Regions from separate parts of the Terribacillus sp. FSL K6-0262 genome, predicted to be linked through region 3. Evidence: predicted binding sites of a transcription regulator. Region 3 holds the regulator's gene; each other region holds the start of a gene.
What was found. The regulator LexA, encoded in region 3, represses DNA repair genes until DNA is damaged. The targets are predictions, from matches to a motif close to CGAACATATGTTCG.
Positions count from the first base shown of each region.

Region 1 (6,549 bases), 450 kb from region 3:
CTTTCGTTTGGATCCTTTCTTTCAATTGGACCTACACCCAGTTCCGGATTAAATTCCAAGTGGATGAGTCCATACCGAAGATTTGGGAATATGACAGGAAGATCCGAGAAAACTTAGAAGCAGTTGTGGATGCACTAAGCGACAGCGCGCAGAAGATGGAATTGTATGAAGGGTTGCTCCATGTCAAGACAAGGGAAGGCGAGCCAGTCATCGAGCTGACGTTTTCGGGGGCGTTCACAGGCTGGGATAATCTGCAGATGATCGGCCAGAAGGACTATGTACTGGAAGTGAAGATCGAATCATTACCAGAGAAGAAATCACGCTGTACCATCGTACTGACGTGTAATTGATGAGGTGAAACTATGTTTGTAGATCAGGTCAAGGTATTTGTGAAAGCAGGCGACGGAGGCAATGGCCTAGTCGCTTATCGTAGAGAGAAGTATGTTCCGCTCGGAGGTCCTGCAGGCGGCGACGGAGGTAATGGCGGGGATGTCATTTTCAAAGTCGACGAAGGTTTGAACACGTTGATGGATTTCCGCTATCAGCGTCACTTCAAAGCAAAACGCGGTGAAAATGGAATGAGTAAAGGGCAGCATGGGAAAAATGCAGAGCCGCTCATTTTGCCTGTGCCGCCGGGTACGCTGGTTCGCGATGAAGATAGCGGGGAATTGATAGCGGATTTGACGAAACACGGACAGGAAGCGGTCATTGCAAAAGGGGGCCGCGGAGGCCGCGGGAATTCACGCTTTGCCACACCGCGCAACCCTGCGCCCGACTTTGCGGAGAATGGCGAACCCGGCGTGGAGCGTAATTTGCAGATCGAGCTGAAATTGATTGCCGATGTCGGACTAGTCGGCTTCCCTAGTGTGGGGAAATCCACATTCATATCCGTTGTAAGTGCCGCCAAGCCAAAGATAGCGGATTATCACTTCACGACGCTTGCACCGAATCTGGGTGTGGTGGAGACGAAAGATCAGCGCAGCTTCGTATTGGCTGACTTACCAGGATTGATCGAGGGAGCGCATGAAGGAATCGGGCTTGGTCACCAGTTCCTGCGTCATGTCGAGCGGACTCGTGTCATTGTTCATGTGATTGACATGGCATCGACAGAAGGCCGGGATCCGTACGATGATTACGTGACGATCAATAAAGAGCTCCAGGAATATAATGAAGATCTGCCAGCGCGTCCGCAGATCATCATCGCCAACAAAATGGATATTCCGGAAGCGGAAGAGAATTTGGCTGTGTTCAAAGAGAAAATACCGGAGGGAATCGATGTATTTCCGATATCCGCCATCACCCGAGATGGACTTCAGGACGTATTATATGCCATTGCGGACAAGCTGGATGAGATACCAAAAATCGAAAAACCGGTAGAAGAACAAACAGAGCGTGTCGTCTATCGTTTCGAAGAATCAGAGAAGCCATTCGAAATCACGCGTGATCCAGATGGTGCATTCGTATTGTACGGAGAACCAATCGAGAAGCTATTCAAGATGACGGACTTCAACCGCGATGAGGCTGCCAGACGTTTTGCCAGACAGCTGCGCGGTATGGGCGTGGATGAAGCGCTGCGCAAGCGGGGAGCGAAAGATGGCGATACCATTCGCCTGCTGGAATACGAATTTGAATTTGTAGATTGATTTTGTATGAGCCAAGGTGGGGAGAGTATGGCAGAGAAGGAAGAGCAATTTTATCTTGTGCGCAGTGATGTACTGCCGGAATCGATGAAAAAGACATTGCAGGCAAAGGAGTTGCTGGAGCGCAAAAAGGTTGCTTCAGTTTTCGATGCTGTGCAGCAGGTCGATCTTTCCCGCAGTGTGTTCTATAAATATCGGGATGCGGTGTTCCCATTCCGGGCTATGGTGAAGCAGCGGATGATCACGCTCTTTTTCCATTTGGAGGACCGGACAGGGACGCTTTCAGAGCTATTGGCCATCGTGGCACGGTCAGGCGGCAATATCCTGACGATTCACCAGACGATTCCCTTGCAAGGAAGAGCCAATGTGACCATATCATTGAATACGTCGGGCATGCATACGGATATCCAGTCATTGCTGGATGAGCTTCGTGCATTGGAATACGTAGATAAAGTGGAGATTTTGAGTTCGGAAGCTTAGGCAAGGGAGCAGAGGAATATGAAGATCAGTTATCTAGGACCAAAGGGAACATTCACGAAAATGGCAGTCGATGCCTTGTTCCCTGATGAAGAAGCTTATAGCTATGCGACGATCCCGCAATGTATGGATGCTGTCGCAAATGGGGAAATGGATTATTGTGTCGTCCCAGTCGAAAATACGATCGAGGGTACAGTGCCGATTACAATGGATTATCTGATCCATCAAGTGCAATTGCCGATTATTGGGGAGATTGTCATCCCGATACGGCAGCATTTATTGACGAACAAGAAGCTGGAGCTTCGTGACATAGAAACAGTGTATTCTCATAGTCATGCGATTGCACAATGCCATCAGTTCCTGCATACACAGCTTCCACAAGCAGCAACCCATGCAACTTCTTCCACAGGGACCGCAGCTGAGATGGTTGCCGGTATGGAAGAGCCTGCAGCTGCCATCGGTAATGAACTGGCTGCCAAAGAATTCGGTCTGACGATTCTGCAAGAAGACATCCATGATTATGCAAATAATCATACACGCTTCTTCGTTTTGGCGAGGCCAGAAGCCAACATCCCAGAGACAATCAGTACTGGGAATCAAAGAAAAACATCTTTGTATGTAACGCTTCCTCACGACTACGCAGGAGCCCTGCATCAAGTATTGGCAGCTTTTGCGTGGCGGAAGATCAATATGTCGAAAATTGAATCCAGACCAATGAAAACCGGTCTTGGTAATTATTTCTTCATAATGGATGTGACTTGTGAAGCAGAAGATATTCTTTTCCAAGGCGTCCAGCAGGAAATTGCAGCATTAGGCTGCAGTCTTACGGTACTTGGAAGCTACCCGATTCATCAGTATAAGGAAAAAGCCGGCGCGAAATCATGACGTGCCGGCTTTTTCTATTTCAACCTTTTTGAATTTGATGCATAAGATGATGGAGTAATGCGTGAGTTCATGAAAGGGGAGTTTCAGATTTGAAGATTCATATTGTACAAAAAGGTGACACGATGTGGAGTATCGCAAACAAATATGGTGTCAGCTTTGATGAATTGCGGGAAATGAACGGGCATATTCGTGAACCGGAATTGGCAGTTCCGGGTATGAAGCTGAAGATACCGACAACAACCAAAGCAGTAGAAAAAGAAGAAGTTATCCGCTCGGAAGCTGGAACGGGAGCCTCTGGAAACACAGGGCAGCAATCACCAGCTCAAACGTTCCATGATACACCGGCAATCCAGGAGGATGATATGTCTGCTGCCCCATATCCCATCATGCCTCAAATGCCGCAGATGTCCGCGCCGGATCAAGGTGGCGGTGCATATCCGGGTATGCCGCAGCAGCAAGGTTATATGGGAGGATTGCCGCAGTCGATGACACATCAGCCAAGTACGGGTTGGGGACAGGGTCAGCAAATGCACGGCCAGCCTTCCTATCCGCAGTCAATGAATGGAAGCTGGCTGATACCGCAGTCGCCAGATGGAAGCATGCAGAATCAAGGTGGTGGAAGTATGCAGGGTGACTGGGGCCAGCAAGGAGGTCAGCCAGGCCAGCAGATGCAAGGAGGCTGGGGCCAGCCAGGGGGCCAGCCAGGCCAGCAGATGCAAGGATACTGGGGCCAGCAAGGAGGTCAGCCAGGCCAGCAGATGCAAGGAGGCTGGGGCCAGCAAGGAGGCCAATCAGGTCAGCAGATGCAAGGAGGCTGGGGCCAGCAAGGAGGCCAATCAGGTCAGCAGATGCAAGGAGGCTGGGGCCAGCAAGGAGGCCAGCCAGGTCAGCAGATGCAGGGTGACTGGAGCCAGCAAGGAGGTCAGCCAGGCCAGCAGATACAAGGATACTGGGACCAGCAAGGTCAACAGATGCAGGGCCGCCATTACCAAGCTCCTGCGGTAAATCAACCAATCCCTTACTTCTATCCGCAAACACCGATGCGCTCCTGCTGCGGTCCGGATATACCTTTTCCTGCAGCGCCGCCGTATCAGCAAGCTCAGCCTGAATACAGAAGAGATCCTTACGGCGTACAGCCACCTCTTTCCGATTTCTATGAACCTTCCCCTGCCCAGGATTTGCCAGGGGATGAACAGGATAATAAATGAAATGAAAAAAGCCCCTTCTTCCGTTGAAGGGGCTTTCATTTATAATATACCATGTTCCTCGAAAATCCGATGCATATCCTGGCGATACTTATCTTCCATAGCAAGTACTTCTGCTTTGGATAATCCGGCGTTCTGTATGTGATTTCTAAGTATCAGGGTCGCTTTTTCCTCGGAGAAAACGCTCGCCATATTTGCTTCGCTTTTCGCTTCCACGTAGCGGAGGTACTTTTGCTGCGCATCGTTCCTCACTATAACCATCCCGCCTTTGTCTATGACTTTCTAATTCTCTACCACATATAATCGAAAAGAAAACCTAAAAAGTGACGGTTAAATGAATTTTTTTTGAAAAAAATCGGATAAAGAACTGTTAATGGGAAAAAATGAAGAAAAAGAATCGGAATAGGGGTGGAAGGTCATGAGACGTTTTTCAGTCTTTTGCATGCTTTTCCTTTTAATCGTTCCAATCATGGCAGGGCAAGCAGCGGAACCGGTGGAAGTGAAGGTCGTATTGCAGCGTCAATATATTGATGGCAAGCAGACAGAGGTGACCCATCGGGAGAAAATATATGCGATGGAGGATTTTTGGTCAACCTACCATGACTGGCAGCTCGTTTCGCAGAAAGAGGGGGAAGTCGTTTTTAAACAAGAGGTGATGGATATCTCACCGGCATTGAAGAAGAACGGTTATTTCGGCATTTATAAAGGAAAGCTTACGATATTCGAAGGCCGGCCCATCGATCAGCAGGCCATCCAGTCCTTTTATCAGATAAATAAGGGCAAATTGGAAAGCCATCAAGCCAAACAGCTGGAGGATGGCATCCGGATTCAATCAAAAGAAGTCTATGAAGATGTCCTGGAGGCATTTCGTTCCAAAAATGATATCGAAGCACTGCCAAGCTAAAAGGATCTTTCCTGGGAAGGGAAGGTCCTTTTCCTGTTTTTCGCCTATAATCTTATACGAACATACGCTTGTGTGGTAAACTAGAAAGAAGTTATTGATTCAGGTAGGAGAGAAACAGCATGATAGCGTATGTCAAAGGCAAGATTACTGGAATTACAGATGAAGCGGTGCTTGTGGAAGCACATGGGGTAGGTTATGAGATCATATGCCCGAATCCCTTTCAATTCCAGATGGAAGAAGGAAAGGAAGCGCTCGTCCATACATACCATTATGTACGGGAGGATGCCCAGACTTTATTCGGGTTTAAAAATACAGAGGATAAGTTTTTATTTCAAAAGCTGCTTGGAGTTTCGGGGATAGGACCCAAAAACGCCTTGCAGATCCTTGCTGGTGTCAATGTCGAGGAATTCGTGGCTGCCATCGAAAGGGAAGATGATAAATTCCTGACAAGCTTTCAGGGTGTGGGTAAGAAGACGGCGCGACAGATGATACTCGATCTGAAGGGCAAGCTTGTCTATATGGTTTCGCTCACAGCCATCGAGGCATCGGCAGGAAGCCAGAGCAATACTGCAAAGAAACGCATTGCTCTGGAGGATGCAGAAGATGCGATGCGGGCGCTCGGTTACCAGGAGCGCGAGATCAAAGCTGTTTTGCCGCAACTTAAAAAGGAAGACAGCGACAGTGCTGATCATCTGATCAAGAAAGGTTTGGCTTTGTTAAGTCAAAAGAAATAAAGGAGTGCGAAGATGGAAGATCGCATGATTACGAACGAATTGAAGCAGGAAGACGAAGTGATCGAGCTCAGTTTGCGCCCGAGCACATTGAAACAATACATCGGTCAGCATAAGGCAAAGGAGAACCTGGCGATCTTCATCGAGGCAGCGAAGATGCGGGATGAGCCGCTTGACCATGTATTGCTTTACGGACCTCCTGGTTTAGGGAAGACGACGATGGCCTCGATCATCGCCAATGAAATGGGGGTGCAGTTCCGGGCAACGAGCGGGCCGGCAATCGAAAAAGCAGGGGACCTGGCAGCGATACTGAGTTCGCTGGAGGCAGGAGATGTGCTGTTCATCGATGAGATTCACCGTCTGCCCCGTGCAGTCGAAGAAATACTATATCCAGCCATGGAAGATTTCTGTCTGGATATTGTCATCGGGACCGGTCCCAGCGCCCGCAGTGTCCGTCTTGATTTGCCGCCATTTACATTGGTGGGCGCCACAACACGTGCTGGCTTATTATCCGCTCCCTTAAGGGACAGATTTGGCGTGTTGAGCCGCCTGGAATTTTATAACACGGAGGATCTGGCAAGCATCGTTGAGCGGACAGCACTTATTTTCGATGTCGAAATAGAGCCGTCGGCTGCCATCGAGGTCGCATTGCGATCAAGGGGGACACCGCGGATTGCCAACCGCCTTCTGAAACGGGTCCGTGATAT
Region 1 is NZ_CP150277.1:2,993,698-3,000,246, forward strand. It holds gene MHI54_RS15305 (Spo0B domain-containing protein) at 1-350, shown strand, start outside; gene obgE (GTPase ObgE) at 363-1,643, shown strand; gene MHI54_RS15315 (ACT domain-containing protein) at 1,671-2,120, shown strand; gene pheA (prephenate dehydratase) at 2,139-3,002, shown strand; gene safA (SafA/ExsA family spore coat assembly protein) at 3,092-4,210, shown strand; gene MHI54_RS15330 (hypothetical protein) at 4,250-4,459, opposite strand; gene MHI54_RS15335 (BofC C-terminal domain-containing protein) at 4,626-5,111, shown strand; gene ruvA (Holliday junction branch migration protein RuvA) at 5,231-5,845, shown strand; gene ruvB (Holliday junction branch migration DNA helicase RuvB) at 5,858-6,549, shown strand, end outside.
Region 1: the regulator LexA is predicted to act here: its motif matches at 5,169-5,182, upstream of ruvA (Holliday junction branch migration protein RuvA).

Region 2 (6,549 bases), 1.6 Mb from region 3:
TATACCATGGTTACTGACGCTCTTCCTGCTTGCTGCATGCTCTGCCGATCCCGAAGCGGCTGATCACTATGCCAAACGGGAAGAAGTGAATGTGAACATTGAGGCTCCTTCATCCATCGAAGCTGATTCTGCTCCGCAAATCGATGTAAAGCTCACACAAGATGGACAAGCACTCGAACAGGAAGCGGAAGTCCATTTCCTTATCTGGAAAGACGATAACAAAGCAGATGCCGACGAAATTCCGGCATCACTGGACGCCGACGGAACATACCATCTCGAATATAACTTCCCGTCAGATGGAGTCTACTTTATAAAAGCAGACGTAAGGGTCGGTAATATCCATCTGATGCCGACGAAGCAAATCAGAGTCGGCGAATTGACGGAAGAAGAAATCGAGAAGATAAAACAAGAGCAAGAACAGAAAAAACAGCATGATAGCGGCGGTCACCACCATCATTAATAAAAAAAGCCGTATTCCGAATCGGAATACGGCTTTTTTCTATGGTGAATTCCCGGATTGATAAGCATTTACTTCTTTTGATAGGTGCGGTATATTATTCGTAATTACTACTATTTAAGGTGAGCGTATGCAGCATAAAAACTATTTAGCACTTGCCCTTCCGCTGACATTATCGACAATCACGACACCTTTGCTCGGCGTTGTCGATACAGCGGTCGTCGGCCAGCTTTCCGATGCTTCCTATATTGGCGGGGTCGCTATCGGCACTATCATCTTCAATACCATGTACTGGCTGTTCGGATTCCTCCGGGTCAGCACCTCCGGCTTCGCTGCCCAGGCATCCGCCAGTCTGGATACAGAAGAGCATGTCATGGCATTACTGCGGCCTTCTGTGGTTGCGTTTGCTGTAGGTTTGCTGTTTGTTCTCATCCAGCAGCCGATTCTGCACTACTCCCTCTCCTTCCTCGGAGCGAGCGATGCAGTCAATAGCAGTGCTTCGGCTTATTTTTCCATCCGGATTTGGGGTGCACCATTCGCGCTTGCCAACTATGTCATCCTCGGCTGGCTGATTGGGATGTCGTATATCAAAGCAACGCTTATCCTGCAAATCTGCACGAATGTGCTCAATATCATCCTTTGCATTCTGTCTGTCCATGTGTGGGATTGGGGAGTGGCAGGCGTGGGAGCTTCCACGCTGATTGCCGAGATTTTCTCCTGCCTGTTTGGCTTTTTGCTGCTGCGCAGATACGCCCGCAGCATCTGGAAGCATCCATTTGTCCAAGCTTTGCGCCGGGCTGTGGATCCCAAGCCTATGTGGCACATGATGAAGGTCAATCGTGATTTGTTCATTCGGACAATATGCCTGCTCGTTGTCTTTAATTTATTTACTGCAAAAGGGGCTGAATTGGGAGAAGATGTGCTGGCAGCCAATGCAATCTTGATCCAGATCCACTATATGATGGCATATTTCTTTGACGGGTTCGCTAATGCTTCAAGCATTGTCGCCGGCCGCGCACTCGGGGAGCGCAATGAAAAACTTTTCTCCCAGTCACTGCGTCTATCCCTGCAATGGGGGCTCGGTATCGCGGTGGCATTGGCACTTCTCTTCCTTGCTGGTCAAAGGTGGATTTATCCGCTATTCTCCGATCAGCAGCATATCATTGCGCTGACCGCATCCTATGCCAACTGGCTTGCCCTGTTCCCAATTGTGGCTAGTCTCGGACTTGTCTATTATGGTGTGTTTACGGGTGTGACGGAAGTGCGCTTTGTCCGCAACTCCATGATTCTTGCTGCCCTGCTGTATTTGGCGGCACTTTATGCGCTGCAGCCGCTCGGCAACCATGGCCTGTGGATTGCTTTCCTCCTGTTCAGCCTTGGACGTTCCGTCTTTCTTATCATGTATGTACCAAAGCTGCGCCGGCTGTTCCAGCAGACGGCAGCAGCATGAATCAGGCCTGGTGGCCTCCGATTTTCGTACTGCGCTCTATCGTCATGCCAGCTGCTGTATAGCTGCTGGCACGCAGTATCGCAGCAGTCCCGAAACGTGCACGGATTTCATCCATCGCCCGGCTCAGATCCTTTTGCTTGCTTTTGTCCTCGAATAAGCTGAGCTGTGTCGCTTCTTCATCGTATAAATTGGTCAGGGAGACAGACACCCTCCTGACTTCATAGCCTTTTTGGTAATGCTCATGAAATAATTCCAGGCACAGCTTATACATATCCGTCGTCAGATTGGAGGGACTCGTGAAGGAACGGGAGCGGCTGAATCCTCCGCCATGCTGACTCGCATATCCAATGGACAAATGAACCGTATTGCCTTCCTTCCTATCCCGCCTCGCCCGTCTGCAGGCTTCCTCACACAGCTCCAGGATGATGGTCGGGATTTCTTCCCCCCGATAATTACGCAGCAGGGTAATGCCATGTCCGTAGCTTTTCTGCTCCTGTTTGACGAAATCCCCCAGTACCTCGCTCTCATCGATTCCCCATGCATGCCAATATAACTGCTCCCCCATCACACCGTATCGTTTTTTGAGATGATCGAGTGAAGCATGCGCCAGATGTCCGAGCGTGACAATCCCCATCCGATTCAAGTTCCGCTGCATCCGGCGTCCGATTCCCCAAATATCCTGTATGGGAACGGGCCATAATAAACGCGGGACATCCTGATAGCGGCAAATAGCGATGCCAGAAGTCTGTTTCTTTGCATGGATATCCATCACGACCTTGGCGAGAAACTTATTGTCCCCGATTCCAATTGCCGCCGTGACCCCGAATTGCTCCAGGATATCTGCCTGCAGCTTGGCCGCTGTCTCTCGCGCGGTTCCATGCAGCTTTTCCGTACCATCAAGCGTCACCCAAAATTCATCGATCGAATAGACATGGATTGCTTCCATCGGGACATACTCATGCACGAGCTCGGTAATCGCCACCGAAACCTCCAGATAATCCTTCATATGTGCTTGCGCAATCACGATTTCCGGATCCTCCGGCAATTCGAAATATCGGCTGACATTGCTGACGCCATGCTTCTTCTTCAATGCCGGACTGGCAGCCAGCACAATGCTTCCCGGCCGCTTCGTATCCCCGACCACTGCAAGCAACGCCGTCATCGGATCGAGACCGCGTTTGACACATTCCACACTGGCATAAAAACTGCGCATATCCACACAAAGTACCTCATGCTGCTGAAATCCGCTGTAATCCATCTTCTCCACCTCCAAAAGGGAACAAATGTTCTTATTTTAGATTACCCGATTTGCAGCTGTTATAGTAGCTGTAATTTTTGGATGGAGAGGAAAATCGAAAAAAGATCGCTTTGGCAATCTTGTATTATTTGGTGATATAGTGCTTAAAAGGATATGTTTCAGCCAGATGTGTTCAAGGATGAGAAAATGGTTGATTTTTCATTAAGTAATAGGAATCTTAACAGGAGTTGAAATTATTTATGAACTCGTTCTGGATGGGCACATGAAATGGTTTTACCTAGCGATACCGATTAGTCGGTTATGCGCTATATATGCTGCGAAACGGGAACAACACGAGCATCCATCATCTTGACTTAAAAAATCCCTTGATATGGAAATGCGTCCTAAAGTGACACTCCACTTTAGGACGCAGAATAGCTGATGACTCCATACTCCCCATTGCATTCAAGGCAAAGCTTTGCATGATAGTATCCCCTATATCAGCAGCCCTCATTACAAAAAGAAATGCTGCAGTGTTGATTGAATACCGGCTGCATAAGGGGACTCGCACATCTGACCATGCTTCTGTTTTGCTTCCTCCGTAGCATTAGCAACAAGGTAACCATTTCCCGCATATTGCAGCATTTCGAGATCATTCCCACTGTCTCCAAAAGCATAGATCCGGGCAGGCTCCACCATGCAGTGACTTGCCAAGAACCGGACAGCTGCCCGTTTTCCGGTATTTAGTGGAATGAAATCAATATCATATGCGCCGTCCGGATCCCCCGCCCGTGGATTGCACGCGTTCACATTCAGTCCTACCTCAGCTGCAGCAGCTGCCTGTCTTACTCTATGCAGCACATCGGTCAAATCACCCCCATCAGGAAAGTAATAGAAGTTCTTTTTGTACATGCTCTGTCCATGCATTGTCTGCGGCTGCAACGCTATCCCGTCCAGGGAAAGCTTATCAATCAGACCATCCACGCGTTCATTGAATTCTTCTTGGACAGGTAAAAACCGTTTCCAAGCATATATCTCCTTGCGTTCCCCCCTAGCTGTTATCTGGTACAGTTCCGTCCCCAGATTGGCTGCAATGAAATGGGGCATGTACGTCAGGTGCGCACGTTTCATTTTATCAGCCAGGGATGCACAATCACTGCCAGTAACCCACGCTATCTTCACATGATACTGCCTGGCAATCCGATCGAGATACAGTTCCATTCCATGCAAATCCTCCAACTGTCCGTCCTCGCATGCATGAGGAAAATAAGTTTCATCAAAATCAAAACAAATAAGCGATTTTGTGCTATCGGTACTGGCAAAGCATCTTTTAGCATCCACTGCAAACACCTCCTTGCCTACCATAAAAGATGGGAACGTTCCCAAGTCAACAAAAAAATAGATATGCTATGATATAGCTACATCTAAAGTCCAAGGAGCTGGTTGAATGCGTACCATCAACGATATCGCAAGACAATGCGGTGTTTCCAAGAGCACTGTCTCCCGCGTATTGAATGGGCATCCTTATGTGTCTGAACAAAAGCGGCAGAAGGTCCTTTCTGCCATCGAGGAATCCGGGTTCACCCCGAACAATCTGGCTGTTCAATTTCGTAAGCGCAAGACCTCTGCCATAGGCATAATCACACCCCAAGTCGATCATCCTTATTTCGCATCGCTCGTCCAATCTTTATCGAATGCCTGTGCAGCAAAAGGATGGAAACCCGTCATCTTTCAGACATTCGGTGATAAAAAGCGGGAACTGGATGTATTTGCCAAACTCAAACACCGTGAATTAGATGGCATAATCGCTACATCATCAGCACTGGACGCTCCCCTTTTAACCCATTGCCTAGAAAATGGTCCTATACTTATTTGCAATGAAAAATATGAAATCGATACAACCGTATGCAGTCTGGACGAAGAGCATGCAGCCTACAAATTGACGATGCATATGCTGCAAACAGGCAAGAAACGTCTTTTATTCTGCCTCGACCAAATCTCTCCATCCCAAGAAGCTAGATATAAAGGTTTTCTAAAAGCCTTGGCTGAGAAAAATGTACAAGAAGGTGCGCAACGAATAGAAGAAATGGTGACGATTGAGGATGGCATTCGTTTGGGGAACGAGTTATTCCGCGATGATCAATCGCTGATAGACGGCATATTTGCCGGGAGTGACTTCATTGCAGCTGGTATCCTGCATGCTGCCAAGCAGCACGGAATTTCCGTACCAGAAAAGTGCGCCGTTACTGGGTTCGATAACCACCCCATTTCCCAGATAACCGATCCACCGCTGACCACTTATGATAATGACATTGCTGCTATGGCACAAGAGACTGTTGAGCAATTAGACTTGCAGCTGACTGGCAATACATATGCACCCAAACGTTTACTATGGAAAGGATATCTTGTACCGAGGAATTCCGCATAAAAAGACAGACCCGTTTCGCGCTCACTTTTGCACGGAACGGGTCAAGTCTTATGCTTCTATCTTATTGAAGAACTGCGGCAGATGCTCCTTATGTGCTTCCAACAGGTCATCGACCAATTTCTTCGCAATCTCATCGGATGGTACAAGCGGGTTGATCGTCATCGCAAGCAAGGCAGTGTTGTAATCACCTGTGACAGCCGCTTCGGCACCGACACGTTCAAAGGATTTGATCTGCTGTACAAGTCCGCGTACTGGTACTGGCAGGTCACCGATGCCGATCGGTTTCGGACCATCTTTTGTAATGACACAGTTGATCTCGATGGCAGAATCATTCGGGATACTTTGGATGGCACCATTATTGATCGTATTCACAGTCTGGATATCACGCTTGTCATTGTAAATGGAGTTGATCAAGCTGCAGGCAGCATCGCTGTAGTAGGCACCGCCGCGCTTGGAAAGCTGCTCCGGTTTATGTGCCAGATTCGGATCCTTGTAAAGCTCGAACAAATCGCGCTCTACGCCTTGAACGACCTCGGCACGTGTACCCTCCGCATCTGCTGCTTCGAGCTCTGCTTCAAGCATCTTGGATGTTTGGTAGTAATAACGGTGATACGGGCAAGGGATGGCTTTCAATCCTTTGATGAAGCCAGGCTCCCAGCTGAAGAACTTGATATTTTCCATAGTCATTTCATTATCATCACTTGTCATTTTATCCAAGACTGTCTCTGTCACATTGTCCCCGTCCAAGTAGACGTTCAAGCCAAATACCATATGATTCAGCCCCGCAAAGTCAACATGCACACGATCCGCATCCGCACCGAGCAGCTCTGCGATTTCCATCTTCATCTTGATCGGCACATTACACAAGCCGACGACATTTTTGATATTGGAATAACGAAGGACAGCTTCCGTCACCATACCCGCTGGGTTCGTGAAGTTGACGAGCCATGCATTCGGGCAAAGCTCCTCCATGTCCT
Region 2 is NZ_CP150277.1:1,741,339-1,747,887, reverse strand. It holds gene MHI54_RS09080 (FixH family protein) at 1-460, shown strand, start outside; gene MHI54_RS09075 (MATE family efflux transporter) at 588-1,907, shown strand; gene MHI54_RS09070 (DNA polymerase IV) at 1,909-3,165, opposite strand; gene MHI54_RS09065 (HAD-IIB family hydrolase) at 3,658-4,485, opposite strand; gene MHI54_RS09060 (LacI family DNA-binding transcriptional regulator) at 4,592-5,572, shown strand; gene MHI54_RS09055 (6-phospho-beta-glucosidase) at 5,621-6,549, opposite strand, start outside.
Region 2: the regulator LexA is predicted to act here: its motif matches at 3,184-3,197, upstream of MHI54_RS09070 (DNA polymerase IV).

Region 3 (4,975 bases):
AACAGAGCTGATTTCCTGAAAGGTGAGCTTGTTGTTTCTCAGCCTGATCACCTCTTGGATCGGAAAGTCAATCCGCTCCCTGCCTGGTGCTGCCTGCTGGTTGCCCAGATTCTTACTCGGATCATAACCGGCTTCAATCGCCCGCCTCATGCCCCGTTTTATCTTCATATTATGAATCTTCCTTTGGTACTCCTCGACAATACCGACAATCTGGAGCACCATACCATCCGATTCAGAAAGCTGGAATTCACCATGCTGGCTCAGCGTGTAGACCTTGACCTCCAGCTTTTGCAAGTGATGGAATAAAGCAATTTTGGTGTTGCCCCTGCCCAGCCTTGTTTCATCCTGGATAAGAAGGCAATCCGCTTCACCTGCTGTGAATAGATCCAGCATGCGGAAGATACCCGGGCGTTCAATCTCATAGCCGCTCTGTCTCTCTTCTATGATATCGATGACCTCTATATCGGCGGAAGCAGCAAGACTCATGAGCTCCTCGCGCTGCCGCTCAATCGAGCTTGCCTGCTCGTCCTTTTCTGTACTGACTCTGCAATAGATGACTGCTTTCATTGATGTACCCTCTCACTTCAGCTAATTAGACACTCATAATAAGTGTAAAGTATAAGAAGAAAAGCGTGAAGCCGAAAAGCACATAGTAGAATAGATCTGATTTCGCTAATTTTTTGAACATGGTTGACCCCTCCGTATTTAAGAACGTGCGTTCTCATTTGTTAATTCCATTATATACGAACATAGGTTCTAGTCAAGCGTTTTTTCGAACGGATGTTTGTATATTGAAATCTATCGTGTTATACTGTATGTAATAAAAATATATGCACGGGGTGTTCGATACATGATGAAACTATCGAAAAGACAGGAAGCGATTCTAGCATACATAAAGGAGCAGGTTCTCGATAAAGGCTACCCGCCATCCGTCAGGGAAATCGGGGAAGCAGTAGGCTTGGCATCCAGCTCCACGGTACATGGCCATCTTTCCAGACTGGAGAAAAAGGGACTGATTCGGCGCGACCCTACAAAGCCGCGTGCCATCGAGGTCCTTTCATTGGATAGCGAAGAACAGACAGATATCCCGCGCAGCGAAGCGAATTATGCGCCGGTAATCGGGAAAGTGACGGCAGGTATCCCGATCACCGCCGTTGAGAATATCGAGGAATACGTACCGGTACCAAGCCATCTTGTAGGTCCGGATGACAATATTTTCGTGCTTGTGGTTGTCGGGGAGAGTATGATCGAGGCCGGCATCCTGGACGGGGACATGGTCATCGTCAAACAGCAGCAGACCGCTCAGAACGGGGAAATCGTCGTTGCGATGACAGAGGACAACGAAGCAACGGTCAAACGATTCTTCAAGGAAGAGAACCAGATCCGCCTGCAGCCGGAGAACAGTACAATGGAACCGATCATCCTGGATAATGTCAGCATCCTGGGAAAAGTAATCGGTCTATATCGCTCTATCCAATAGAAAATCGGCTTCGGCCGTTTTTTTCATATATTTTACACAATTCCACCCTTCTTTCGACACATTTTTTGGGTATATTAGAATATGCTTTTACCAAAAGCTAGAAAGCAGGTGGAATCGTGAAGCTGTTTTACAAGCTTGTGTGCAAAATACGAGGCCGTCATAAGATTGATAGTGTTACAGATTCATGCAAATGCGGGTATACGAGAAGCTACCGTAAGGAAGAACACAGCATGGATGATTATTATCTTAAGGAACGCTGAGCACAGAATAAAATAAGGAGCTTGCCCTTTGCGGCAGGCTCCTCTTTTATATGGAGTATTATATATGCAGTGCGCTGAACCGAAAAAACTCATCCATCCGTTATGACGCGATCGATCTTGGATGGGTTCTTTCTTTTCCTGAATTCTCCCGCCGCCATACCAATCGATTTCCGAAATACTTTATTGAAATAATTTGCGTTTGAGTACCCCACCCTTTCTGCAATCTCTGTGATGGGCAATCTTGTTGTCATCAGCAAATCAACGGCTTTTTGGATCCTGATTCTTGTAAGATACTTCATAGGTGTCGTATCCATATGATTCTGAAATTGCTTGACCAGATGATATTTGGAATAGCCTGATACTGCGGCGATGTCACTCAATGAAATGGGAGCAGCATAGTGTGTCTGGATATAGGATAAAGTTTTCGTGATTTGACCGGAAGGGTCTTTCTTTTGCTTTTCCATATTCTTCACGAATCGATGACACTCCATGATATATTCGTAAGCTCTGGCAGATGCCTGATAAGCATCCGTAATCCTATTTTCGATGGTATCCTGATATATTGCGAATAATAGCCGGATAAGCTTCGATTCGGGAGAAATCCGCAATACCGGCCCATTATGTTCATCGATGAAACGCCAGCACTCCAACGCTTTACTGCCTACCAAGGTAATGAAAATGAATTCCCACCCGTCACTGTCCTCCGGAAGGTAGTAGCGATGTGCACCGGGAATTTCGACAAGGAATGCTTCCCCCGCCTTAAGTGAATGGATCTTTCCATCCTTCTCAAGATTCCCCGTGCCCGATAACGTGTACTGAAAGATGTATGTGCCAATATCCTGTCTCTTCAATCCATCCCAGTCATAGCTCATGCCCGGTGATTTTTTATCCCTGCCCAGCAATAGGATGTTTGCTGTTTCATCTATTTCGGCTTCCTGAAAATGAAAGCCGTAGACGCCGTAATCTTTTTTCTCATTTCTTTGATTCGTATCAATGATCGTCTCTCTCCCTTATCATCCTAGATTCAAAAAGAAATCGACATCAATCAAAGTCTGACTGTCCCTTTCGCTACTGAATACGCCGGCAGCATGTCACCATGTGCTTCAATCAAATCATCGCACATGCTGATGATGTCATCCATGGAAAGTTCGGCAGCTGTATGCGGATCAAGCAAGGCTGCTTGATAGATTTTTTCCTTTGATTTTGTCATTGCCGCTTCGATGGTCAACAGCTGTGTATTGATATTGGAACGATTCAAAGCTGCCAGCTGCTCCGGAAGCTCTCCCATATATGCCGGGGTGATGCCATTTCGATTTGCGATGCACGGTACTTCGACTACTGCATTTCGAGGCAGGTTCGCAATCAGACCGCCAGTGTTCACTACATTTCCTCCGAAAACGAACGGTCGATTTGTTTCCATCGCTTCCATTATACGGGAACCGTATTCATGCGAACGTTCATGTGTCAAGCTGTGGTCATTCATCAGCTCTTGTTTTGTTTTCTGCCAACTTTCAATCTGTTCCTCGCAGCGTCGCGGATATTCATCCAGCGGTATGTTAAAACGTGAAATCAGCTCCGGATATTTTTCTTTAATGAAATAAGGATGATACTCTGCATTATGCTCAGAGGATTCCGTCACGTAATATCCGAACTTATCCATCAGTTCATAACGAACCATATCATGATGTTTTTGCTTTTGCTTCTCCTTGGCACGTTTCTTGATTTCAGGATAGATATCCTTGCCATTGGATTTGATCTCCAGCAGCCATGCCATATGGTTGATACCAGCAATCCGTTCTTCGATATTCTCATACGGAATCTCGAGATCCCTGAGCAAGTCTTTTGTACAAACCTGTACACTGTGGCATAAACCGACGACTTTGACATTCGAAAAACGGGCAACAGCCCCGGTGAGTGCAGCCATGGGATTTGTATAATTCAACAGCCATGCATCCGGGCAAACCTCTTCCATGTCCCTTGCGATATCCAGCATGACAGGGATGGTGCGCAATGCCCGGAATACCCCGCCTATTCCGACGGTATCGGCAATCGTCTGGCGAAGGCCGTACTTTTTGGGAATCTCAAAATCGATGACAGTGCTCGGCCGATAGCCCCCTACTTGAATGGCATTTATGACATACTTGGCACCCTGCAAGGCTTCCTGGCGGTTTTTATATGCTTTGATTGTAACTTCTGCCTGCAACGAACGCTTCAGTGCATTCAGCAGCAATTCGGACTCGGCCAATCGCGCTTCATCGATATCGAACAACGCAAACTCGAATCTCTGTAAAGCTGGGGACAACATGCAATCTCCCAGTACATTCTTTGTAAAAATGGTACTACCTGCTCCGATGAACGTTATTTTACTCATTTGACTGCCTCCCTGAAATCGTACTGGATATTACTTGCTTGCAACTGATGATACAGCGCTTTCATCCGGCAGGCAATGGTAAATAAAAAAGAGAAAAGGGTAAAATATTGTTATCTATATTTATTGATAAAAGCCTTGTAAATCAAGCTTGACGAGGAAATACACATCTCGATTGATCCTTGGGAAGTACTTTATTCACTTCTATCATTACCGAAAGGATTCCGAGGGAAAAAGGACAAGGCCTCCCGTGATCAACTTCTTACGGCCGCTGCAGCTGGATCGTTTCTGTATAATTTGATATGTATAGTGAATTTGAATTATCAGTGCGAAGATACATGTTACATAAGGAAAGCCTGCCTACACGGCAGGCTCCCCTTTTAAATCATTCTGTTTCATCGCTGAATGCAGTGCACGGAGCAGGATACCAGGAGTCGCTTTTTCGTACGTCTCTCCTAAAAGCTGCCGGGCACCTTCCAGTATCCGCTTGTTTCCCATCAAAGCTGACAGCTCATGACCTTTTACGGAAATATCGTCAATGAAAACATCCCGATAATCCTTTGCGTTTGTTACCGCGCCGGTGATGAAGCCTTCCTGCAGCAGCACTTCTGTATGATGCACGACATCATACGGCGTGCATGTCCCCACAGCACACCGGTAATCTCTTGCTTTCGTTCCTTGGAGTTGGTCTGCTTCTAGCTGTTCCAGTATTTCGTGAAATAATGTCACGCGTAGTTTTGGCATGAAATCTCCTCCTTGTTCATGCTTCCATTGTTCCACAGATGGAGTATGAGCAGGACGGAAAGTTTGTACATTATTTCACAATAACGTGACAAGTCAGGTAACAATATAGGCAGCACTTTTTTA
Region 3 is NZ_CP150277.1:96,089-101,063, forward strand. It holds gene MHI54_RS00460 (recombinase family protein) at 1-567, opposite strand, end outside; gene lexA (transcriptional repressor LexA) at 851-1,480, shown strand; gene MHI54_RS00470 (AraC family transcriptional regulator) at 1,830-2,612, opposite strand; gene MHI54_RS00475 (alpha-glucosidase/alpha-galactosidase) at 2,786-4,111, opposite strand; gene MHI54_RS00480 (hypothetical protein) at 4,469-4,852, opposite strand.

Region 4 (6,549 bases), 140 kb from region 3:
CTGGATGAAAAATTGGACAGCTTGGATCGCTACCTGCCTCCTCATGCAGCCAAATGCGAAATAAGGCTGCTCGCCGTGGAACAAGCATATCGGGATGGATTCGTATTCTTCCGGCTGGCTGAGGCCCTCATTCGATACTGCCTGGAAAATGGTTTTGATATGGCCGTGATTTCCGGGGTTTTACGCCAGCAGAAGTTATATAAACATATGGGGTTCGTCCCATTCGGACCATTGACGGGCGCCGGGGCTGCCCAGTTCCAGCCGATGTATGTGACCGAAGCATTGTTCCAGAAGAAAGCACGGGCCTTTCAGCGCATACTTCGCAACGGACAAGATCCGATCAGCTTTTTGCCTGGGCCGGTGCCGATGGCAGAGCAAGTGAAAAAAGCGATGGGAGGGACGGCATGCTCCCATCGCGCGCCTGCTTTTCTTGAACAGCTCGACCAGCTTCGCACGAAGCTAAGGAATATTACACAAGCAGCTCATGTCCAGATCCTGCTCGGATCCGGTACATTGGGAAATGATGCCGTGGCAGCCCAGCTGCGCAATCTAGATCAGAATGGCCTCATCCTTGTAAGTGGAGAATTCGGTGCCAGACTGACAGATCATGCCAGGCGGGCGGGTCTGCGGTTTGCCACAGTGGAAATCCCATGGGGGGAAACCTTCGATTATGAGCATGTATCGACACAAGCAAAAGCAAGTGGCGCTGCTTGGATTTGGGCAGTCCATACGGAAACATCCACAGGGGTGCTGCAGGACATGGACCAGTTGAAAAATATAGCAAAGAAGAACGGCAGCAAATTGATCCTTGATTGCTGCAGCTCCCTTGGCAATGTGCCGATCGATTTACGGGGCGTTTATATGGCAACTGCCGGCAGCGGGAAAGGCCTGGCTTCCTATGCCGGTTTAGCTTTCGTCTTTTATCATCATCCAATCCCCATTTCGGATAATATCCCGCGTTATTTGGATTTGGGTCTCTACCATGCACATGAGAGTGCCCCATTCACTCACTCTTCCAATCTGATAGATGCTTTATCGGCAGCAATCGAGCAATGGGAGAACCAGGAACTGATAAAGCGAGTTCAGGAATTGACAGGGAAACTGATCGCATTATGCAGGCAGAAGGGACTGAGAATCTTGGCAGAAACGGAGTTTGCACCTGGCATTGTCACCATCGTCCTGCCCGAAGCGCTTCGTGCGGACGTCATCGGCCGGGAAGCCGCCCGAAAAGGTTATTTGATCAGCTGCAATAGCAGTTACCTCATCGAACGCAATTGGGTGCAGCTTTCCGTCATGGGGCATCATCAGGAGGAGGATTTGGAACGCGTCACTGATACACTTTCCAATCTGATCGGAAAGAAGGAATCATTCGCTTGATGAACTTTTTCACAACCGCCAAGGGATTCTGTTCGATAGGAGCAGCTTTCCTGTTAGGCAAGATGTATGTAATTTGCATCATCTATTTTGGGCTGCCTTTATATGAACCTTTCGACTACATCCAATTATTCCTGTCCTGTTTGTCGTCGATCGCCCTTTTATTTTTACTGCTGTATCTGTTTGCAAGAAAACTGCGGGCTGGTGCATTCCTGCTCCTGCATATCATTTTAACCGGGATTCTTTATGGTAACTTGCTGTATTTTCGATTTTATATCGACTTTGTCACGCTGCCGATACTATTCCAATTCAAGAATGTCGGTGGCCTTAGCCAGAGCACGGCTGAGCTGATGGATCCACTCGATCTCATTCTGTTCGCCGATACATTGTTCCTGCTATCATGGTGGATTCTCAAAAGACCAAAAGCCCTCCCTTTCAAGCGCAAGCAAAAAGGGCTATTGGCAAGCCTCACTGCTCTGCTGATCGGGATCAATGTCGGAATCTCCCATATCGGGGCGGGGGACCAGCATGATGGCAGCCATAACCGCCCAGCGATGGTGAGTGCGCTCGGACCTGTTTATTATCACGGCTATGATATCTATCAAACCGTGCGTGCTGAGCTCAGCAGTACGTTTGCGACCAAAAAGGATTATGAGAAGGCTGCAGCGTATCTGGATTCTGCCGACACCGATATCGTGTCCCCGTACTTTGGTGCTGCAAAAGGAAAAAATGTCATCCTGATCAACCTGGAATCAACGCAGCAGTTTGTCATTGGCAGGGAAGTGAAGGGGGAGGAAATCACCCCCTTCATGAACAGCTTGATGGAGGACAGCTTCTATTTCGACCAAATCTACCATCAAACCGCGCAAGGGAAGACGTCGGATGCTGAATTCATGTTCGATCAATCCTTTTATCCACTCGCCAGCGGTTCCGTTTATGTGAGGCGTCCGGAAAATGAATATATCGCCATGCCGGAAATTTTAGGGGAGTCTGGTTATCAGAGTGCTTCCTTCCACGGCAATGTCGGCAGTTTTTGGAATAGGGAGGAAGCATACGATGCTTTCGGCTATGATGCATTCTTCTCCAAGGATGCTTATGAAGTGTCGGCTGGGAATTCGGTGAATTACGGCATCAAAGATGAAGCCTTCCTCGATCAGTCAATCCCTTATCTCCTTGAATTGGAGCAGCCATTTTACAGCAAGTTCCTGCTGCTTACCAATCATTTTCCCTTCCTGTTGGATGAAGAGGATGTTTTACTGGACGAAGCGGAAACAGGGCTGAATGTCGTGGATCGCTACTTCCAGACTGTTCGTTACCAGGATGAAGCGCTCAAGGGATTCTTTGCCGAATTGAAACGCTCTGGATTATACGAGAATTCCATCATTGTCCTCATCGGCGATCATTATGGAATCTCCGAAAACTATTATGACGGGATCGCATCCTATCTGGATGAGGATTTGTCAGTGCCGGAGAAGATCGATCTGCAGCAAGTACCACTGATCATCCATGTACCTGGCCAGGAGGGGGGAACCTTCCATAGTCCTGGTGGACAAATCGATATACAGCCCACAATCCTGCATCTGCTTGGAGTGGATACAGCCGACTTTCCGAATTTCGGCCAGGATTTGCTTGCAGACGAGCGTGATCCCTTCGTTGTCTTCCGCGACGGTGATTTCGTGACAGAAGACGTCATTTATACGGCACAGCTTTGCTATGATAAGGCCTCTATCAAGCAGACAAACATGAATAGATGCTCCCCGTATTTTGATAAACGGAATAAAGAACTATATTATTCGGACGCCATCTTGAATGGTGATTTGCTTCGTTTCGCTGATTGAATGAAATCCGCTCCGCCAAGGGGCGGATTTTTTATGGTACAGCCTGCGATGAGTGAGAATCTTCTCCTTTCCTTATCCCTTAGATGCAGCTTTTATATTTACATAATGTTTCCAACATGCTATTGTATATAGGTTCTATTCACACTAAGTTCATAGGAATTATATAATTTGATAAGGAGGATGATCAAATTGGACTTATTCACGTTTGTGAATATCATTATTTTATTAGCCTTATTGGGTGTGCTCTTTTATATGCAGAAGAAGCACATTTCCTTTTCCAAGCGCGTGCTGACCGGGCTGGGACTCGGGATCATACTAGGCGTTGTACTGCAGCTGATCTATGAGCCCGATTCCGAGACCCTCGTCATGACGAATGACTGGTTCGGTTTGGTGGGAAGCGGTTATGTGAAGCTTTTGCAAATGATCGTCATGCCGCTTGTGTTCATTTCGATTGTAGCTGCGTTCACCAGACTTGAAAAATCATCGAATATCGGGAAGATAAGCGGACTTGTCATCGGGACTCTGATGGTGACGACCGCCATCGCTGCAGCAATCGGTATCGCGTCGGCTGCAGGATTCGATCTGAAAGCAATCGATGTTGCAACTGGTGATGCGGAGCTGACACGCGGGGAAGAATTGGAAAGCAGCTTGACAGAAGTGCAAAGCACAACTGTACCGCAAAAGATATTGGAATTCCTGCCAGCCAATCCATTCTTGGATCTGACCGGGGCGCGAGCCACTTCCACGATTGCGGTCGTCATCTTTGCAGCGTTTGTAGGGGTAGCCTACCTTGGGGTGAAGAGGAAGAATCCGGAGCAAGCTGCATTCTTCCAGAAAATGATCGACTCGCTGCATAGTCTTGTCATGCGTATCGTTACATTGGTATTGCGCCTGACACCTTACGGAATTCTTGCTTTAATGGCAAAGACAGTGGCAGGGAGCGACTTCCAAGCCATCGCGACACTGGGTAAATTCGTCATCGCTTCCTATGTTGCGCTGCTTGCCATGTTCCTGGTTCACTTGCTCATCCTGACCATAATGGGACTCAGTCCGAAACAATATGTCAAAAAAGTCACGCCAGTACTGGCATTCGCCTTTACTTCCCGTACAAGTGCGGGTACCTTGCCGCTGAATGTCGAGGCGCAAAGGAATAAATTAGGTGTACCGGAATCGATCGCCAATTTCTCGGCCTCCTTCGGTATCACTATCGGGCAAAACGGATGTGCGGGTATTTATCCAGCCATGCTTGCTGTCATGATTGCACCTACCCAAGGCATCAATCCACTATCCCCATCCTTCATTGCGACGTTGATCGTTGTCGTCATGATCAGTTCATTCGGTGTTGCCGGTGTCGGAGGGGGAGCCACTTTTGCTTCTTTGATAGTCCTGTCCACGATGAATCTGCCGGTTGCTTTGGCAGGTGTATTGATCTCGATCGAGCCGCTGATCGATATGGGGCGGACAGCGCTGAACGTAAGTGGATCCATGGTCTCTGGATTGGTGACAAGCCGTACGCTTGGGGAATTGGACACAAAAACATACCGTTCCACTGAAGCTGCCGCGGATAGCGCAGCAGGCTGACTGCAAAAAACCGCTCCTGTCAGGAGCGGTTTTTTCCATGCAATGAAATATCTATTATATGGTCGAACGGGATGCGGAGCGGATATAAAACGTCCTTTGTATCCAGAAGCAAATATCGTTCAGATCGTTTCAGACCAGTCACGATTCCGCGGGCATTTTCTACTTGGCGCCCTTTTCTATACAGCATACATACCTTCGTTTTCCCCACCTCGATTTCCCGTACCTTCTGCTCCAGCTCTTCCAGCTGCTGCTCATCCATGATCGGCGGCTTTGCCGTCCCGATTTCCCGTCCCATTTGCTGCAGCATTTCCACATGCTCTGGAAGCATCAAAGATGTCCATTTGATTTTACCGCGATCATTCACCATATGTCATTCCTCCTGCTATCAGCATAATCGAACACATGTTCTTTTTCAAGTGACACGGAACATACGTTTGTATATAATGTTTGTATGAACTCGGAACAGAAAGCGGGGATCCCAATGGACAGAGCATCACTGATAAGATTCATGGAACGGCAGGTCACGATGATCTATATGGCGAAAGATGGCTCCTTGACAAAACGCCAGGTCAAGATTGAAAAGATCAATGAAGCATCCGTTACAGGATATTGCTATTTACGGAAGCAGCTGCGCACCTTCCGGATGGATCGCATCCTTGCCATTCAGCCAATCAAACACCATGACAGGTGGCGCATGTCTTCTTGACCCCTGTCATGCACCACTGTCTCCTTTCTGAATAGATTACTAGGGAAACTCAGGGAAAAGGAGAACATGCGATGACTATTTTATTCGATGGCAGCGATGCTCATCATGCCCCCTTGGCTTCTTGGCAGCAAGAAGCACTTGTTGCATTACATAAAAAATTATCCGACCAGCAATCCAGATTCCCTTGTATACCGGCGGCAGTCGGCCATCGGCTTGGCCAGTTCCGTTACGGTTTTGCGGGCGATCCCACTGCAGCAGATACAGCTGGGCAGCTGGCAGATTTATTGACAATATACGGACGGCAATCCAAGGAATTCGGTCATTATACTTCCCTGATCGTTTTTTTCGATACAGCCAAACAGCAGCGGCTTGACCTGGATGTACCTGCATATTTCCGTATATTCTGGGATTTGCTCAGCAGGACAGCGGCATTTGATCCATCCGGATGGCCGGATGATATTCCGGAAAATCCGGATGAAGCATTGTGGGAGTATTGCTTCGGCGGAGAGAAATATTTCATGTATTGCGCAACGCCGGCGCATCAGCAAAAGAAAAGCCGGAAATTCCCTTGTATGATGCTTGCCATCACGCCTAGATGGGTGCTGGAGGAATTCAAATCGAAGCCAAGGGCTGCCGCAAGCATCAAACAGAAAATACGAGGACGGATTACAGCTTACGATGACAATGACATCCATCCGGATTTGAACGCATACGGCAATCCGGATAATCATGAATGGAAGCAATACTTCCTACATGACGATAATACATCCCCTTCCAAATGCCCTTTTCATAGAAGCAAGCGAGACTGATGGATTCTGCCGGTTCTTCCCATACCACCCATTTACAAATCATGCTAGAATAATAGCAGGAGGAATACGTATGAAACTATTGCATACCGCTGATTGGCACCTGGGTAAGATTGTCAACAGCGTACATATGACAGAAGATCAGGCTTTCATCTTGGAGCAGATAAAAGAGATAATCGATAGAGAACAGCCCGATGCGGTCATCGTTGCGGGCGATTTATATGATCGGGCCATCCCGCCGCGC
Region 4 is NZ_CP150277.1:3,303,013-3,309,561, forward strand. It holds gene MHI54_RS17020 (aminotransferase class V-fold PLP-dependent enzyme) at 1-1,377, shown strand, start outside; gene MHI54_RS17025 (LTA synthase family protein) at 1,377-3,212, shown strand; gene MHI54_RS17030 (L-cystine transporter) at 3,393-4,793, shown strand; gene MHI54_RS17035 (YolD-like family protein) at 4,813-5,160, opposite strand; gene MHI54_RS17040 (transcriptional regulator) at 5,275-5,499, shown strand; gene MHI54_RS17045 (YqcI/YcgG family protein) at 5,571-6,308, shown strand; gene MHI54_RS17050 (exonuclease SbcCD subunit D) at 6,379-6,549, shown strand, end outside.
Region 4: the regulator LexA is predicted to act here: its motif matches at 5,217-5,230, upstream of MHI54_RS17035 (YolD-like family protein).